Regions from separate parts of the Streptomyces sp. ME02-8801-2C genome, predicted to be linked through region 1. Evidence: riboswitches for the same ligand, from Rfam matches in the RefSeq annotation. Region 1 holds a riboswitch; the other holds the start of a gene.
What was found. Region 1 has a riboswitch for glycine ahead of gcvT (glycine cleavage system aminomethyltransferase GcvT). Riboswitches for the same ligand answer to the same signal wherever they lie in the genome.
Positions count from the first base shown of each region.

Region 2: linked by a shared signal. The riboswitch ahead of gcvP (aminomethyl-transferring glycine dehydrogenase) and the one ahead of gcvT (glycine cleavage system aminomethyltransferase GcvT) in region 1 are both predicted to bind glycine.

Region 1 covers NZ_JARAXP010000009.1:21,836-31,186, reverse strand. Annotated here, with positions in the region: gene PV396_RS28635 (ABC transporter substrate-binding protein) at 1-1,431, opposite strand, end outside; gene PV396_RS28630 (ABC transporter permease) at 1,467-2,465, opposite strand; gene PV396_RS28625 (enhanced serine sensitivity protein SseB C-terminal domain-containing protein) at 2,933-3,730, opposite strand; gene PV396_RS28620 (enhanced serine sensitivity protein SseB) at 3,915-4,715, opposite strand; gene PV396_RS28615 (AAA family ATPase) at 4,809-5,495, opposite strand; glycine riboswitch at 5,719-5,819, shown strand; gene gcvT (glycine cleavage system aminomethyltransferase GcvT) at 5,980-7,098, shown strand; gene gcvH (glycine cleavage system protein GcvH) at 7,200-7,577, shown strand; gene glyA (serine hydroxymethyltransferase) at 7,607-8,869, shown strand; gene PV396_RS28595 (L-serine ammonia-lyase) at 8,926-9,351, shown strand, end outside.
Region 2 covers NZ_JARAXP010000028.1:4,613-13,963, reverse strand. Annotated here, with positions in the region: gene gcvP (aminomethyl-transferring glycine dehydrogenase) at 1-2,805, opposite strand, end outside; glycine riboswitch at 2,986-3,079, opposite strand; gene PV396_RS42120 (PRC-barrel domain-containing protein) at 3,193-3,564, shown strand; gene PV396_RS42115 (DNA polymerase IV) at 3,486-4,940, opposite strand; gene PV396_RS42110 (MerR family transcriptional regulator) at 5,010-5,690, opposite strand; gene PV396_RS42105 (bifunctional nuclease family protein) at 5,972-6,445, opposite strand; gene PV396_RS42100 (MerR family transcriptional regulator) at 6,528-7,262, opposite strand; gene PV396_RS45285 (FHA domain-containing protein) at 7,316-8,206, opposite strand; gene PV396_RS42090 (DUF881 domain-containing protein) at 8,337-9,200, opposite strand; gene PV396_RS42085 (small basic family protein) at 9,206-9,351, opposite strand, start outside.

The sequences.
Region 1 (9,351 bases):
CAGACCGACGTTGTTCTCCGCGTCCCACTTCGGGACACCCGCGTAGTCGGTGAAGTACTTGCCCGACGGGAACTGCTTCAGGCTGGCGTTGATGCCGGCCTTCTTCAGCGAGTTGATGATCGCGGTGGCCGCGTCGATCTCGGCCGGACGGTCGCTGCGCGCGGTGATGTTGGTGTTGATCGTGGTCTGGCCACACGCCTTGAGAGCGTCCTTGGCCTTGGCCACGTCACCCTTGTTGCCGTCGGTGGCGTAGACGTCCGACTTCGCGTAGCCCGGGATGTCGGGCGGGAGGACGGTCGTGGCGATGTCACCGCGGATCGGGCCGCCCTCGGCGGTCTGCACCGAGACCTTGTCGATCGCGTACTGCACGGCCTTGCGGCAGTCGACGTTGTCGAACGGCTTCAGCTTGGTGTTGATCGCCATGTAGACGAGACGGCCACCGTAGGTGTTGTCGGTGCTGGCCTTCTTGTCGGCGTTGTTGATCACGTCGGCCTGGGTCGCGGCCTGGACACCGGTACCACCCAGGTCGATGGCGTTGCCCGCCATGACGTCCTGGTCGATGGTCTCCGGGTTGACCTTCAGGTTGACCACGATCTTGTCCGGGTACTGCTTGCGCAGCGGGTCGGTCGCGGCGTCCCAGTTCTTGTTGCGGACGAGGACGGCGGACTTGCCCTCGTCGTAGCTCTCGAACTGGTAGGAGCCCGAGGACACGATGCTCTTGACGTAGTCGATGCCCTTGTCCTTGGACTGGGGCACCGGCGCCGTCTGCGGCTGCGCGGCCAGGTAGTCGAACTCCTGGAAGGCGCGGTTGAGCTTGAAGACGATCGTGGTGTCGTCCGGCGTCTGGATGGACGCCAGGCCCGCGGGGTTCTTGTCCTTGTAGGGACCCTTGTACTTGTCGCCCCCCTCGAGGAACTGCTGGAAGTAGTTCGGGCCGAGGGAGAGCACGTCACGCGCGAAGTTGGAGCGCTCGACGGCGTACTTGACGTCCTTCGAGGTGATCGGGGTGCCGTCCTGGTACTTCAGCCCCGAGCGGAGCTTGTACGTCCAGGTCTTGCCGCCGTCGCTGGGCACACCGGCGCTCTCGGCGAGGTCCGGGACCAGCTCGTTGCCCTTCTGACCCGGGCCGGGCTTGAAGGTCATCAGCGAGCGGGCGTACAGCCGGCTGAAGTTGAACATGTACCCGTAGTACGTGTTGCCGGGGTCGAAGGAGTCCGGGACGTCGGACAGCTCGTAGGTGACCGTGCCCCCCTTCTGGTCGGACACGTTGACGACGCCCGTGGTCGCTGCGTTGGCCCCAGCCGCCTTGGTACCGTCATCCGTCTTGCCGTCATCGGCTTTGCTGCAGCCCGCGAGCACCAGGCTCGCAGATCCGATCGCCGCAACCGCGGCCAGCGCTGACCTTCGCATGATGGTCTGCTTCTCCTCCATTAGTGGAAACTTGCTGAACTCCCGACGCGACCGCATCAGCGGCTGCGCGGGTCGAGTGCGTCCCGGAGACCGTCGCCGAGCAGGTTGAACGCCAGAACGGTCACGAAGATGGCAAGACCGGGCACGATCATGAACTGCGGGTCGACCTGGTAGTAGGTGACCGCCTGGTTGAGCATGCCGCCCCAGGAAGCCTGCGGGGGCTGGATACCGACGCCGAGGAAGCTCAGTGAGGCCTCGAAGAGGATGTTGGTCGGGATGAGCAGCGTCGAGTAGACGATGATCGGGCCGACCAGGTTCGGCAGCAGCTCGCGGAAGAGGATGTACGGCCCCTTGGCGCCCATTCCGCGGGAGGCGTCCACGAACTCGCGCTCACGCAGGGCCAACGTCTGGCCGCGGACGATGCGTCCCAGGTAGGGCCAGTTGAAGAAGCCGATGACGAAGATCAGCACAGTGATGTGGAGCGGCAGCCCTTCCAGACCGAACGCGCCGCCCTGGAGTGTGGCGGAGATGGCGATGGCGAAGAGCAGGAGGGGGAAGGCGAGGAAGGTGTCCATCAGCCGGCTGATGATCGTGTCGACCCGTCCGCCGTAGTACCCGGCGACCACACCGAGGATCGTGCCGATCACGTTGGACAGGACCGTGGCGCCGAACGCGACGACCAGCGACACCCAGGAGCCCTCCAGGATGCGGGTGGCGATGTCACGCCCGAACTTCGGTTCGACACCGAGCGGGTGATCCCAGCTCATGCCACCGAAGTCGCCCTTGGGGAGGGAGGTGTTGGGGTCGATCAGGTCCTGGTTGAACGCGTTGGGATCGAGGCCGAACACGGCCTGAATGGGCCGCGAGAGGACCGCGAGCAGGACGAGCAGGACGACGATGACGCCGCCGGCGACCGCCACCTTGTCCCTCTTGAACCGGGTCCAGGCGATCTGCCCCAGGGAACGGCCCTCGATCTGCCCCTTACCGGCACCGGCGAGCACAGCCTCCGGCTGTGCCTCGGCTGCCGCTGCGGTGGTCTCGATCGGTGCGGTCACAGTGACCCGACCCCTCTCGCCGGTGGTGACCGGCCTACGCCTGCCGCTGTCTGCGGCTTGATTCACTTGCCTGCCGGGTATGTGCCGCAGATGGTGCGGCCCGCCGACCCGGCTGTTCCTGTCCTGCTGACGATCATGCTGATTAGTCGACTAAACCATGCGGTGTCGACTCACAGACACGGCCACCCCATCGTCTGACAGGCGAGTCTTCAGTGATTCGGCGATCACGTGAAAGACCTGTAGGCGAAAGTATGCGCAACCGTGATGCTCCCCTGTGGATTCCGTTATCCGAACACCGGGTAACGTCCCCCGAACGCGGGGCAGTTGGAACATAAGATACATATTATAGTGAACGCGACATATCGGCGCTATCTACGCGCGAAGACAGCGATCATGGATCGGGCCGTTCGTATGAGGATTCAGCCGCGTCGCCGGCCGGTCGTTCGGCGCACGCCGGAGCGTCGGCGTCAGTAAGGCCGGAGTTGTGGGTATCCGTACCCGCCGGCCGCAGGCGCCTGCGCCGGAGCCGCGTGTGCCTCCCGGTCGTAGAACGGCCGGGCGTTCGCGCGCAGCCACATCACGACCGGGTCCTGCTCGTCCGACATCGCGACCGTCGACACCGGCAGCCCCTCCGGGACCGCTCCGATCGACTGCTGCATCATCGCCCGCACCGAGTCCACCGCCGGCGGCGACGTGTCGTACACGTCGAGGCCGATGGCGAGATACGGCGCTCCGAGCGCCGGCTGTACCCAGGCGCGGCGCAGGGTGCGGATCGCCGGGGTGCGGTGGGCGTTCTGACAGAGGAGGGCGTAGAACTGCGGGATCTCGATGCCGGGCTCGGCCAGCCGCAACGGCCCCGCGGGCTGGCGTTCCAGGCCCGCCGCGATCCGGCGCAGGTCGAGCCAGGGGATGCCGACGCCGCCGCCCGGGGAGTGCGGGTTGAGCCACAGGCCGAACTGGTCGGGGTAGAGGGTGCGGGCCACGTCGAGGCCGTCGACCACCTCGTACGACCTGTTCCAGCCGCTGACCGACAGCTCCTGGGCGGAGGTCACGCAGGGCGCGTAGCCGTACCCGTCGACCTGCATGTTTCCGTACTGGGCGTCGGGGGAACCGGCCTGGCCGTGCCAGAGCAGCATCCAGATCTGGCCGGAGGACGGGGTCGCGAGGGCGCGCAGGAGCGCCTCGTAGGCGTCGTAACGCCCGGGCGTCACTTGGCGCAGCATGTGCTCGACCTGACCGGCCGCGGCCGTGCCCGACGCGCTCACCATTACCGCCCCTTCGTAACACCGAACGAGTTGTGCGTTTCTTAGCTTAAGCGGCGGCGCGGGCTGACGCGGTCTGCGAAGCCGCTGCGGAGCTCGGGACTTGCTGTGGTCGGCGGCTGCGGGTGCGTTGCGGCTGGTCGCGCAGTTCCCCGCGCCCCTAGGGGGTGTGCCTCAGGGGTGTTTGTCAGTACCCGTGTTGGTAGAAGGGGCGGACCCGGTCTCTCAGCCAGTCCGTCACCGGGTCCTGGGCCAGGTCCAGGAAGACCAGGTTCACCGGCCAGGGGGCGGGTGTGTGGCCCAGTGCCCTGGCCAGGGCGTCCATCGGGATGGTGCGGGCGACCGGGTCCCAGGGGGAGAGTTCGACGCCTATGAACATCACGGGGGCCGCCGTCTCTATCGCGGCGAGGCAGCGGCGGGCCGTCTGGACGACGCCCGTGCCGGCGAACTCCGTCGCCGCGGCGGCGAGGAAGTCGACCGGGTCCTCCTGCCAGTTGGGCTCGTAGAGGCGGACGCGGCCGCCGGCTGCGCCGTCGAGGACACTGCGGCCCGCGCGGCAGAGTTCGGCGACGGCGGGCGGGGGCAGCGGCACGCCGACCATGCCGTCCGGGTTCACGGCGATGCCGACCTGGGGCGGCAGGCCGCGGGCGAACTCGACGGCGGGGGCCACGGTGTACGACACATGGCCGCCGACGACCTGCCGGAACTGCTCCTCCGAGCTGAAGACCGGTACGTACGCCTGGCCCGCGATGTCCATCGTCGGCAGGTCGAGCGGGCCGGTGTAGGGGCCGCCGCCGGCCGGGAGGGGGACCCAGACGAAGCTGCGGCCGAGGACCTCGACGATGCGGGCGCCCGCGCCGGGCACCCCGAGGGACGCCGAGAGCACTTCCTCCAGCTCGTTGCCCGGCCATCCGCCGTGCGAATGGGGGTGTGCCGGTGCTGGGAAGCCCCCGGGAAAGTCCGGGGGGAAGTCCGCCGGGATGTCCATCTGCCTACCGCCTGCTGTGAACCGCTGTCCTGAGTCCCTCAAGGGGAGTCCCTTAATGGGCAAAACCCTAACCGGCCCCGGCGGATACGGAGGTCAGTCCGCGAAGTCGATCCTGCGCAGGACGTCCGCCGCGTCCCGGTCGATCAGCACCGCCGAGCCGCAGCCGTCCGGCAGGTTCCCCTTCTCCACTGAGCGCAGCAGACGCGAGGCGGCCTGCCGGTGGCGCAGGAACGCGTACCGCGAGACGCCCCGGCCGCGTTCGCGCTGGCCCTCCAGCGCGTCGTCGGGGGTGACGTCGAGAAGGAGGAGATGCAGGGTGCCGCCCCGGCGGCGGGCCTCGCGGGCCAGCCAGCCGCGCACCCAGGCCTGCGTACCGCAGTCGTGGACGACGACTCCGGCGCCGGAGCGCAGGGCGCGGCGCAGTCCGGCGTAGTGGGCGAGGCGGACGAGGGGGCGGTAGACGGCGTAGGGGAGGAAGGAGGGCGTACGGGCGTCCCAGTGGTCGCGGGTGTTCTGGGAGTCGATGCCGGTGGCGCTCACCGCCCGGCGCATCAGTGTGGACTTTCCGCTGCCGGGGAGACCGGTGACCACGACGAGGTCGCGGGCGCCGAAGGTGAGGCCGTGCGGGCTGCGGCCCGAGCGCTCCCGCAGGTCGCGGATCACGGGTTCCGGGCGCGGGGCGCACGCCTCCCGGACGGGGGCGGCCGGCTGCTTGGGCAGCGCGTCGGTCAGCCCGAGGGCCGAGGTCGTCGCGTACGCCGTGGTCCTGTTCACCGTGATCGTCCTCCCATGGGGTCGGGAAGTACCGTCCCCGTCGAGTGTAAAGAGAAGGTAATACGCGGTGTCTCTCGGTTGGGTCCGCTTACTGCAACAGGCCTGCTACAGGGCGATATGCGTGCGATACGCACGCTCGTGGCAGGCTGTGCCCCTCCTGTGAAGGGTCCCCCTGCCGTGCCCAAGGAATGCGTGCGATGATGTGCCCGCCAACTGCATACCGGCCGCTTGAATCCGCGCGGGAGAGTTCCGGGACCCATGGGGTACCCGGGCGCCGAAGGAGCAAGTCCCTCCCTTGAATCTCTCAGGCCCCGTTACCGCGCGGGCGAGGCACATCTGAAAAGCGGGCCGCCGGTCGTCGTGACCAGTGGCTCCACCCAAGGTGCAAGTCAGTGACCCGCCGTTTCACAGGTGGTCATGACGAACCTCTCAGGTTCCGATGACAGATGGGGAGGAACGACCTCGCCGTCATGCCCTGGGAGCACTACCGATGAGCAGCACCCCTCTGCGTCTGACCGCGCTCGATGCCCTGCATCGTTCGCTCGGCGCCACCATGACCGACTTCGCCGGCTGGGACATGCCCCTGCGGTACGGCTCCGAGCGCGACGAGCATCTGGCCGTACGCACGAAGGCCGGCCTCTTCGACCTCTCCCACATGGGTGAGATCACCGTGTCGGGGCCGGAGGCCGCCGCGCTTCTGGACCACGCCCTGGTCGGCAATCTCGGGGCCGTCGCCGTCGGGCGCGCCCGCTACACCATGATCTGCCGGGCGGACGGCGGCATCCTCGACGACCTGATCGTCTACCGCCTGGCCGAGACCGAGTTCCTGGTGGTCGCCAACGCGGGCAACGCGCAGGTCGTCCTGGACGCCCTGGTCGAGCGGTCCGACGGCTTCGACGCGCTGGTCCGTGACGACCGGGACGCCTACGCGCTGATCGCCGTGCAGGGCCCGGAGGCCCCCGGGATCCTGGCGGCCCTCACCGACGCCGATCTCGACGGCCTCAAGTACTACGCGGGCCTGCCCGGCACGGTCGCCGGTGTCCCCGCCCTCATCGCACGCACCGGCTACACCGGCGAGGACGGCTTCGAGCTGTTCGTGGCGCCGGGCGACGCGGAGAAGGTGTGGCAGGCGCTGACCGACGCGGGCACGCCCGTGGGGCTCGTCCCCTGCGGACTGTCCTGCCGGGACACCCTGCGCCTGGAGGCGGGCATGCCGCTGTACGGGCATGAGCTGAGCCTCTCCCGCACGCCCTTCGACGCCGGGCTCGGCCGGGTCGTCAAGTTCGACAAGGCGGGTGACTTCGTGGGCCGCGCGGCCCTGCGCGAGGCCGCCGAGCGCGCCTCGTACGAGCCGCCGCGGGTCCTCGTCGGCCTGGTCGCCGAGGGCCGCCGCGTCCCGCGCGCCGGGTACGCGGTCGTCGCCGGCGGCCAGGTGATCGGCGAGGTCACCTCGGGCGCCCCCTCCCCCACCCTCGGCAGGCCGATCGCGATGGCGTACGTCGACGCCGCGTACGCCGAGCCGGGTACGGCGGGCGTGGGCGTGGACATCCGGGGCAGCCACGAGCCGTACGAGGTCGTGGCTCTGCCGTTCTACAAGCGCGGGAAGTGATCCTGCCCGTCGTTCCGGTGTCCCGTGTCCTGCTGGTTCACGGGCCCTCCCTGTAGTACCCCATGCATGACCAGTCCCCCGCGTACAGGAGAATTCAGGCCATGAGCAACCCCCAGCAGCTGCGCTACAGCAAGGAGCACGAGTGGCTGTCGGGCGCCGAGGACGGCGTCTCGACGGTCGGTATCACCGAGCACGCGGCCAACGCGCTCGGCGATGTCGTGTACGTCCAGCTTCCCGAGGTCGGAGCCACGGTGACCGCGGGTGAGACCTGCGGCGAGCTGGAGTCGACCAAGTCGGTCAGCGACCTGTACTCACCGGTTTCCGGTGAGGTCACCGAGGTCAACGAGGACGTCTCCAACGACCCGTCGCTGGTGAACTCCGCCCCGTTCGAGGGCGGTTGGCTCTTCAAGGTGCGCGTGGCGGACGAGCCGGGCGACCTGCTCTCCGCGGACGAGTACACCGCGTTCTCCGGCAGCTGAGGCCCCCAGGCGTAAGGACGTATCGACCCATGTCGCTTCTGAACACCCCCCTGCACGAGCTCGACCCCGACATCGCCGCCGCCGTCGACGCCGAGCTCGACCGCCAGCAGTCCACCCTGGAGATGATCGCCTCGGAGAACTTCGCTCCGGTCGCCGTCATGGAGGCCCAGGGCTCGGTCCTCACCAACAAGTACGCCGAGGGCTACCCCGGCCGCCGCTACTACGGTGGCTGCGAGCACGTCGACGTCGCCGAGCAGATCGCGATCGACCGGGTCAAGGAGCTGTTCGGCGCCGAGTACGCCAATGTGCAGCCACACTCGGGCGCCTCCGCCAACCAGGCCGCGCTGTTCGCTCTCGCCCAGCCCGGCGACACCATCCTCGGGCTGGACCTGGCCCACGGCGGCCACCTCACCCACGGGATGCGGCTGAACTTCTCCGGCAAGCAGTTCGACGTGGTCGCCTACCACGTCGACGAGGCCGGGCTGGTCGACATGGCCGAGCTGGAGCAGCTCGCCAAGGAGCACCGCCCGAAGGTGATCATCGCGGGCTGGTCGGCGTACCCGCGTCAGCTGGACTTCGCGGAGTTCCGCCGTATCGCGGACGAAGTCGGGGCCTACCTCTGGGTCGACATGGCGCACTTCGCCGGTCTCGTCGCGGCGGGCCTGCACCCGAACCCGGTGCCGTACGCGGACGTCGTCACCTCGACGACCCACAAGACGCTGGGCGGCCCGCGCGGCGGGATCATCCTGGCGAAGCAGGAGTTCGCGAAGAAGCTGAACTCGTCCGTCTTCCCGGGCTTCCAGGGCGGCCCCCTCGAGCACGTGATCGCCGCGAAGGCCGTCTCCTTCAAGGTCGCCGCGAGCGACGAGTTCAAGGAGCGCCAGCGCCGTACGGTCGAGGGTGCCCACATCCTCGCCGAGCGTCTGGTCGGCGCGGACGTCGCGGAGCACGGGGTGTCGGTCCTCTCCGGCGGTACGGACGTCCACCTGGTCCTCGTGGACCTGCGCAACTCCGAACTCGACGGCAAGCAGGCCGAGGACCGGCTCCACGAGGTCGGCATCACCGTCAACCGGAACGCGATCCCGAACGACCCGCGTCCGCCGATGGTGACGTCCGGCCTGCGGATCGGTACGCCGGCCCTCGCCACCCGCGGTTTCACGGCCGAGGACTTCACGGAGGTCGCGGACGTGATCGCCGAGACCCTCAAGCCGTCGTTCGACGTCGACGCTCTGAAGGCACGCGTCAGGGCACTGGCCGACAAGCACCCGCTGTACCCCGGCCTGAACAAGTAGTTTCCTGGCGGGGGCACCCGACGACGTGTGCCCCCGCCCTCTTTGGAGGAGTCACCGTGGCCATCTCGGTCTTCGACCTGTTCTCGATCGGCATCGGCCCGTCCAGCTCCCACACGGTCGGCCCGATGCGGGCGGCCCGGCTGTTCGCCCGCCGGCTGCGCAACGAGGACGTCCTCGGCGCGGTGGCCTCGGTCCGCGCCGAGCTGTACGGCTCGCTCGGCGCGACGGGCCACGGCCACGGCACCCCGAAGGCGGTGCTGCTCGGTCTGGAGGGCGCCTCACCGCGCACGGTGGACGTCGAGGGCGCGGACGACCGGGTCGAGCAAATCAAGGAGTCGGGCCGACTCAGGCTCCTCGACGACCACGAGATCGCCTTCTCCTTCGACGACGACCTGGTCCTGCACCGCCGTAAGACCCTCCCCTACCACGCGAACGGCATGACCCTGTGGGCGTACGACGCCTCGGGCGCCGAACTCCTCTCG
Region 2 (9,351 bases), on a different contig from region 1:
CGGCCAGTACTTGTCGGCCGCCGAGACCCCGGCCGGGAAGACCGCCTCCTCGCGCGTGTAGGCGTGCGTCCACTCCCCGCCGAGCGCGGCGGCGGTGTGCGGCGCGTTCCGCAGCGGGTTGTCGTCGGCGGGCCAGCCGCCCGTGCCGACCTTCTCGATCTCGCCCCGGATGGCGATCATCGCCTCGCAGAACCGGTCCAGCTCCCCGAGGTCCTCCGACTCGGTCGGCTCGATCATCAGCGTCCCGGCGACCGGGAACGACATGGTCGGCGCGTGGAAGCCGTAGTCGATCAGCCGCTTGGCGATGTCGTCGACGCTCACTCCCGTCGCCTTGCTGATCGGCCGCAGATCGATGATGCACTCGTGCGCGACGAGCCCGCCGGGCCCGGTGTAGAGGACCGGGTAGTGCGGCTCCAGCCGCTTGGCGATGTAGTTGGCGCTCAGCACGGCCACCTGCGTGGCCCGCTTGAGCCCCTCGCCGCCCATCAGCCGGACGTACGCCCACGAGATGGGCAGGATGCCCGCCGAACCCCAGGGCGCCGCCGAGATCGGCCCCACGCCCGTCTCGGGCCCGGCCGCGGGCTGCAGCGGATGGTTGGGCAGATAGGGCGCGAGGTGCTCCCGCACCCCGACCGGGCCCACCCCGGGGCCGCCGCCGCCGTGCGGGATGCAGAACGTCTTGTGCAGGTTCAGATGCGAGACGTCCCCGCCGAAGTGCCCAGGCTTGGCGAGCCCCACCAGTGCGTTGAGGTTGGCCCCGTCGACGTACACCTGACCGCCGGCCTCGTGCACCTGGGCGCAGATGTCGGCGACATGCTCCTCGAACACACCGTGGGTGGACGGGTACGTGATCATCAGCACCGACAGCTCGTCCCGGTACTGCTCGATCTTCGCCCGCAGATCCTCGACGTCGATCTCGCCGTCCCCGGCGGTCTTCACGACGACGACCTTCATCCCGGCCATGACGGCACTCGCCGCGTTGGTCCCGTGCGCGGACGACGGAATCAGACAGACGGTCCGCTGCTCGTCGCCGTTGGCCCGGTGGTATCCGCGTACGGCGAGCAGCCCGGCCAGCTCGCCCTGCGAACCGGCGTTCGGCTGGAGCGACACCTTGTCGTAGCCGGTGACCTCGGCGAGACGTTCCTCCAGCTCCCGGATCAGCGTCAGATAGCCCTCCGCCTGTTCGGCGGGCGCGAAGGGGTGCAGCTGGCCGAACTCGGGCCAGGTGACCGGCTCCATCTCCGTGGTCGCGTTGAGCTTCATCGTGCAGGAGCCCAGCGGGATCATGCCCCGGTCGAGCGCGTAGTCCCGGTCGGCGAGCCGGCGCAGGTAGCGCAGCATCGAGGTCTCGGAGTGGTACTGGTGGAACACGGGGTGGGTGAGGATCTCGTCGGTGCGCAGCAGCGCCTCCGGCAGCGTGTCGCCGGCGTCGGCGTCGAGCGCCTCGGTGTCGCCGTCGACCCCGAACGCCGTCCAGACGGCGGCCAGTTGGTCCCGTGTGGTGGTCTCGTCACAGGAGACGGAGAGCCGGTCGGCGTCGACGACGTGCACGTTGACCCCGTGCTCGCGCGCGGCGGCGGCGACCTCGTCGGCCTTCCCGGGCACCCGCACGGTGAGCGTGTCGAAGTAGGCCCCGTGGACGACCTCGACACCGCCCGCCGTCAGCCCCGCGGCGAGGATGGTGGCGTACCGGTGGGTGCGCCGTGCAATGATCCGCAGCCCCTTGGGTCCGTGGTGGACGGCGTACATGCCGGCCATCACGGCCAGCAGGACCTGGGCCGTACAGATGTTGCTGGTCGCCTTCTCCCGGCGGATGTGCTGCTCGCGCGTCTGCAGTGCGAGCCGGTACGCCTTGTGCCCGTCCGCGTCCACGGAGACACCCACGAGCCGGCCGGGCAGGCTGCGCGCGAACTGCTCGCGTACGGCCATGTATCCGGCGTGCGGCCCGCCGAAGCCCATCGGTACGCCGAAGCGCTGGGTCGTCCCCACCGCGATGTCGGCGCCGAGCTCACCGGGCGAGGTGAGCAGCGTCAGCGCCAGCAGATCGGCGGCGACGGTGACCACGGCGTTGAGCCCGTGCGCCTGGTCGATCACGGGCTTCAGGTCCCGTACGGCACCGGACGCACCCGGGTATTGAAGGAGCACACCGTTGATCTCACGCCCGGCGATGTCGTCCGGAATCCCCGCGCTCAGGTCGGCGACGACGACCTCGACGCCGGTCGGCTCGGCCCGCGTCTCGATGACGGCGATGGTCTGCGGCAGGGCGTCCGCGTCGACGAGGAAGAGGCCCTTCTTGTTCTTGCCCATGCGCCGGGACAGCGCCATCGCCTCGGCGGCCGCGGTGCCCTCGTCGAGCAGTGAGGCGCCGGAGGTGGGCAGCCCGGTGAGGTCGGCGACCATCGTCTGGAAGTTCAGCAGCGCTTCGAGGCGCCCCTGCGAGATCTCCGGCTGGTAAGGCGTGTACGCGGTGTACCAGGCGGGGTTCTCCATCACGTTCCGCAGGATGACCGGCGGGGTGAAGGTCCCGTAGTACCCGAGCCCGATCATGGACCCCAGCACCTGGTTCCGGTCGGCCAGCGACCGCAGCTCGGCCAGCACCTCGGCCTCGGTACGGGCGCTCGGCAGGTCGAGCGCGTCGGCGTTCCTGATCACGTCCGGCACCGCGGCGGCGGTCAGCTCGTCGAGGGAGCCGTATCCGACCTGCGCGAGCATCTTGGCCCGGTCCTCGTGATCGGGCCCGATATGACGCCGCTCGAAGGGCGTTCCCTGTTCGAGTTCGGCGAGCGGAGTGCGGTGGGCGGTCATTACGGAGGCCTCCTGGTCGTCGCGACCTTCGAGGGGCACCCCGGCACGGGTGCCCGAACGGCCTCCCCCTCTGTCATCTCAACCTGAGAGCTTCACCGGACCGCCAACACGCTGACGTCCCGGTTTTCACCGTCGGTGAGAGCGGAAGCCGTCGACACCCGCTCTTCTTTCCAGAGTGACCTCGTCCGTGCGGTACAGGGGCCTGAGAGATTCCGGGGAGGATTTGCTCCTTCGGCGCCTCCGAGGTTCCGGAGGACTCTCCCGCACAGGGTCAGCAGCCATTGGCCAGCCTACCAGCGGGTCCACGCACAGACCTTCGAGTGGCCGCCTTCCCGGATGTGCTCTTTTGTAGTGCTTACGGATGAGTTGCGATCCTACGGAGGCGCCGTGCAGACCGACATCGATCCGCGCAACCTGATCGGCCGCAAGGCCTTCGACCGCAACGGCACCAAGATCGGCACGATCGACGAGATCTACCTCGACGACGCCACGGGAGTGCCGGAGTGGGCGGCCATACGGACAGGGCTGTTCAGCAGGGACGCTTTCGTGCCCCTGGAGCCCAGCGAACTGGTCGACGGCACCCTGCGCATCCCCTTCGAGCGTGCCCTGATCAAGGACGCGCCCGATTTCGGTGTCGGCCGCCACCTCTCCCCGGAACAGGAACTCCAGCTCTACCACCACTACGGCCTCGACGTGGCTCCTCCGCCCCCCTTCCCGGACCACGACTTCGGCAGGCTGGCGGGCACGGACGACTCCTGACCGGAGGACCCCTCATCCGGACCGTCGGGTCGTCGCGGCGCCAGGGCCACCAACGGCAGCGGATCCGCCGGCTCCAGCGCGGGATCGTCGGTCCGGAACGTCCGCACCCGCCCGGGCTGCTCCGAGTCCGGCGTCTCGAACCGGACGGTCACCCGCCCCAGCCCGCTCCCCTGCACCCACCCGGGCCCGAAGTCGGCATGCCGTACGTCGTGCCCGGTGGTCCAGCGCCGCTCGGCGGGCGCCTCCGGCTCCTCGACCGGCTCGTGCTCCGCCTCCCCGTCCGGCTCGAGCGCCGCCAGCTCCCCGGCCGCTTGGGCGAACAGATCCTCCTGCGTGTAGTCGGCGAGGCCGCTCACCCCGACCCCGAGCAGCCGGACGCCCCCGGTGGTGTCCACCGCCTCCAGGAGCCGGGCCGCCGCCTCCCGCACCACCGCGGGGTCGTCAGTGGGCCCCCGGAGCGTCTCGGACCGGGTCAGCGTGGAGAAGTCGTACCGGCGCACCTTGAGGACGATGGTCCGCCCGGACAGCCCCGCACCCCGCAATCGCCGCACACACCGGTCGGCCAGCCGCTGCACCTCGGTGCCTACCCGGCCCCGGTCGTGGATGTCCACGTCATAGGTGTCCTCGACCGACACGGACTTGGTCTCCCGTTCAGCCACCACGGGCCGCTCGTCGTGCGCCAGCGCCATCGCGTACAGCGCGTGCCCGTGCGCCTTCCCCAGCAGCCGTACGAGCTCGTCCTCGCCTGCCTCGGCCAGTTCGTCGACCGTGCTGATCCCGGCCCGCCGCAGATGGTCGCCGGTCGCCGGGCCGACCCCGGGCAGGGTCCGCACCGACATCGGCCCGAGCAGCGCCCGCTCGGTCCCGGGTTCGATCACCACCAGACCGTCCGGCTTGGCCTGTTCCGAGGCGATCTTCGCGAGCATCTTGGAGGCGGCCAGCCCCACCGATCCGGTGAGCCCCGTGACGGCCCGTATGTCCGCGCGCAGCTTGGCCCCGGCCAGCCTGGCCGACCCCTCGTCCCAGGCCGCCTGCCCGGCCTCCAGATCGACGAACGCCTCGTCCAGGCTCAAGGGCTCCACCAGCGGCGACAGCCCGTGCAGGAGTTCCATGACCTGTTCGCTGATCGACCGGTAGAAGGCGCCCCTCGGCACGAGATACGCGGCGTTCGGCGCGAGCCTGCGTGCCTGTGCCATCGGCATCGCGGAGTGCACCCCGAAGACCCGGGCCTCGTAGGAGGCGGTGGCCACCACCCCGCGCGGCCCGAGCCCGCCCACGACTACGGCTTTCCCGCGCAGACTCGGCTTGGACGCCTGCTCCGCCGAGGCGAAGAAGGCATCCATGTCGAGATGCAGGATCGTGGGCACGTTTCTCACATCACCGATGCTGCCCTACGCCACTGACAACGGCCCCGGAAGACGGCGGCGCCAAGTCGGGGATGCCGCTCAGACCGCCCGGTTGCGCCGCCGCGCCAGCTCGTCCGTGGGGTTGTGCCCCACCAGCGTCTCGCCCGTGTCGACGCGTTCCCCGTGCAGCTGCGAGAGAGCGCTTTCCACATCCCGCCACACCACGCCCACGGCGATACCGAAGATGCCCTGACCGCCCTGGAGCAGCGCGTGCACCTCGTCCGGGGACGTGCACTCGTAGACCGTCGCGCCGTCGCTCATCAACGTCAGCCGCTCCAGATCGCGGAACTCGCACGCCCGAAGATGCTGAACGGCCGTACGGATGTTCTGCAATGAGACGCCGGTGTCCAGAAAGCGCTTGACGATCTTCAGGACCACAACATCGCGGAAGCTGTAGAGACGCTGCGTCCCCGACCCGTGGGCGGGCCGCACGCTCGGCTCGACCAGGCCGGTGCGCGCCCAGTAGTCCAACTGCCGATAAGTGATGCCGGCCGCCGCGCACGCCGTGGGGCCGCGGTAGCCGATCTCCTCGGACGCCATGGATGTCGCCCCTCCGCCGCCTGCTACAGCCGTCGGCCGCGAGACGTGATCGACCGCGTCGCCGTGATGGGGGTCCCCCCAGCTCGAGCGTTGCCGAGAGCCTGGGGGAGGGTACGGGCCACTCTCCCCGAGACCGCGTCCGGGGGCACCCCCAGCCGTACCGTCGCCGCTGCTTCTCACGCCGACCTCCGTCCTTGACCTGCCTTCTTGACGGTAGGCAGTCCCCAGGGGCGCGTCAACGATCGCCACACTCGGCACGCCGAGTGATAATCACCCTAGGAGTGGTTTCCCGTACCCCACCGCGGGGAAAGGCTAGCCGAATGCGCTCCGCCAGAGCCGCACGACGCTCTCACACGCTGCTGGCAATTGCCATCATTCGTGACGCCGTGGGCCAAAAGACAGACCCCACGGACCAGTGGGTCCGTGGGGCGGCAGGAGCCTCTACAGCCTTGGTTTGAGGCTCACTGACTGTTGGTACCGAAGTCCTCGGGAGAGATCTGGTCGAGGAACTCGCGGAACTTCTCCACTTCGTCCTCCTGCTCGTCGGGGATCGCGATCCCGGCGTCGTCGAGCACACCGTCACTGCCGTAGATCGGCGTCCCGGTACGCAGCGCAAGCGCTATGGCGTCGGACGGACGGGCACTCACCTCGACTCCACTGGCGAACACCAACTCCGCGTAGAACACACCCTCACGCAGATCGGTGATCCGCACCTCGGTGAGTTCCTGGCCGACGGCCTCCAGCACGTCCTTGAACAGGTCGTGGGTCAGCGGTCGCGCGGGGGCCATGCCCTGCTGGGCGAAGGCGATCGCTGTCGCCTCACCCGGTCCGATCCAGATGGGAAGGTAGCGGTCGCCTCCCACTTCACGCAGGAGCACGATCGGTTGGTTGGAGGGCATTTCGACCCGGACACCTACGACATCGAGCTCGTTCACACAGCAACCCTAGGCCGTGCCCGGGATGTTTGGGTAGTCGGGCACGGAACGGGCGGCCGATCCACCCCCCGGCGACCTCGGCTCAGGGCTGCCGCACACCCAGCGCGATGCGCACCAGGGCCGCGTGCAGCTTGACCGTGAGCCCGGCCAGTTCCTTGCTGCGGGCCTCCGCTAGGGCCCTGGTCTGCGGATTGCGGTGACGCTTGAGCGGGGCCACCACCTGGTCGACCAGACCGGCCTCGCGTTCGGCCGCGGCCTTCATCACCCGCAGATGCCGTGGCTCGATCCCGAACCGCCCCAGCTCGGCGACGAGCGTGGCGACAGTGACCGTCTCCGCGTCGTACGCCCCGTCGGGCAGCGGCACGACCAGCCCGTACGACTGCCACTCCTCGAGTTCCTCGTCGCCGATCTCCGCGGCGGCCAGCAGCTCGGAACGGCCGATGCGGACGGCGGTGGGCCCCTCGGCCTCCAGAACCGGCTCGCCGTCCCGCTGGCGGCCTACGGTGGGCAGCGGGACGGCTTCCCCGCGCTCCATGGCGTCCAGGTACTCCCTGATCACCTTCAGCGGCAGATAGTGGTCCCGCTGCATCCTCAGCACCTGGCTGAGGCGTTCGACGTCCTCGGGACTGAACTTGCGGTACCCGGACGGGGTCCGCTGCGGCTCGATGAGCCCTTCCGACTCCAGGAAACGGATCTTGGAGATGGTGACTTCGGGAAACTCGTCACGCAGTGCGGTCAGCACTGCGCCGATACTCATCAGCCCGTTGTCCGTGGCGGCGATGCCGTGCCCGGCACCGCCGCTCGGTGTTTGAAGCATGGACCTTTCGGTCCTTCCGTGGGGAAGCCCCCCGGACTCGGTCCGGAGGAGGGTCAGTAGCCCCGCTGGCTCGCGTAGAACACCAGCCGGTACTTGCCGATCTGCACCTCGTCACCGTTCGACAGCGCGACCTCGTCGATCCGCTCACGGTTGACGTACGTGCCGTTGAGGCTGCCCACATCGGCGACCGTGAACATGCCGTCCTGGCCCCGCCGGAACTCCACGTGCCGGCGCGACACCGTCACGTCGTCCAGGAAGATGTCGCTCTGCGGATGACGCCCGGCAGTGGTCAGCTCCCCGTCCAGGAGGAAACGGCTGCCCGAGTTCGGGCCACGGCGCACCACCAGAAGCGCCGAGCCGAGCGGCAGGGCATCCACCGCCGCCTGCGCCTCGGGCGACAGCATCGGCATCTGCGTCTGACCGGTGACCTCGGCGTCGTACGCCTCGATCCCGGAGATGGAGATCGTGGACGTAGTCTCCGACGGACGCTCGGCGGAGACCCCTGCCCTCAGCGGCGCGCCGCAGTTGGAGCAGAAGCGGCTGTTCTCCGCATTGCGGTTACCGCACCTCGTACACACCAGGGCCGACATCGACGGATCCTCCTGCCGCGGCTGCCCCGCCGGGGCATTGGACGCATACGGACCGGAGGAAAACTCTCCACCCGTACCTGAGGTTGACGGTTCCCCGAAACCTATGCGCCCGGACTGGGCAGGGTCAACAGACGGCGCGCCCTGACCTCCAGGAACGTCACCGCCCGGACCTCCGACCTGGTCCCGGAACAGCGGACGCTGGCCGTCCGCGTCAGGCTGTGCGCGATGCCGGGCAGTGGCATTGTCGCTGCCCTCTCGCGCGCTCTTGCCGAACAACTTCGCAAACAACTTCACGGGCGATTCCCCTTGACCGAAACAGACCCGCCCGTGGGGCAGGACGAACCCTGACTGCACCTACCGGTCGACCCGGACATCCTCACAACGTCCGCCGCCACCTGACAGTTTCCACCACGCACCACCCATTCGGTGCGCCGACCCCCCGCAACCTCATGCCCTCCCCGGACAGCCCTCATGCACCCCCGGTTCACTCGGAGGACGACCGAGCGTAGTCAGGCTGCTTCGCAGCTCGCAAGGCGTCCACGACGATCTTGGTCGCCCGCTCCACGGTAACGGTGGCCTGCTCCTTCTCCAGGGTCTGCACCACGCCCCCGGGGATGTTGAGCGCCGGCTCGAGGTCCTGGGGCTTGCCGATGACCTTGAAACGATAGGGAGAGTCGATCTTGTTCCCGTCGACGCTCACTCCCCCACTGTCCTCGTCCGCCAGAAAGGTCCCCGCGACCACCCGTACACCGTTCACCTGGATCGCCTCGGCACCGGCCGCACGCAACTCCTGAATCGCGTCGAGCAGCATGTCGGCTTCGACCGTTCCCTTCGTGTCCACGACGGTCAGCGTGATCCCGGGCCCCTGCGCGGCCACCGTGCCCGCCAGGATGCCCAGTTGCCGCTCCTTCTCGACCGTCTGCTTCCGGGCCTCCTCAGCTTGGTCCGAGCTGTTCTCCAACTCGGCCCGCTGATCTTCGAGACCCTGCTTCTCGTCCTCAAGACGCTGCGTACGGTCATCCAGTTCATCGAGGATGCGCACGAGATCTTCCTGACGCGCACCCCGTAGCGCACCGTCGTTGTCACTGGTGGACGCCACCTGCACCGCGAGCCCGAATCCAAGCCCGAACAGCAGCAGGGCGACGATGAGTTGGGCCCGGGTCACCCGCGGCGGCCACAGCCCATTCACCAGCCGCTGACGGCCGGTCACGGACGGCTCGGGCGCTTCCTCGGCCACCGCCTCCGCTGCCTGGGCGTCAGAGGCTTCCGTGGGCGTGACGGCGACCTCCTCGGGAAGTTCCTCACGCAACCGCTTCTCGCCCGCGTCGTTCCTGTCGTTGTCACTCATCGGCGTCAGGCCCGGAACACGTGCCGACGGATCGCCGCGGCATTCGAGAAGATACGGATACCGAGGACCACGACGACACCGGTCGACAACTGCGCGCCTACACCCAGCTTGTCGCCCAGGAAGACGATCAGCGCGGCCACGACGACATTCG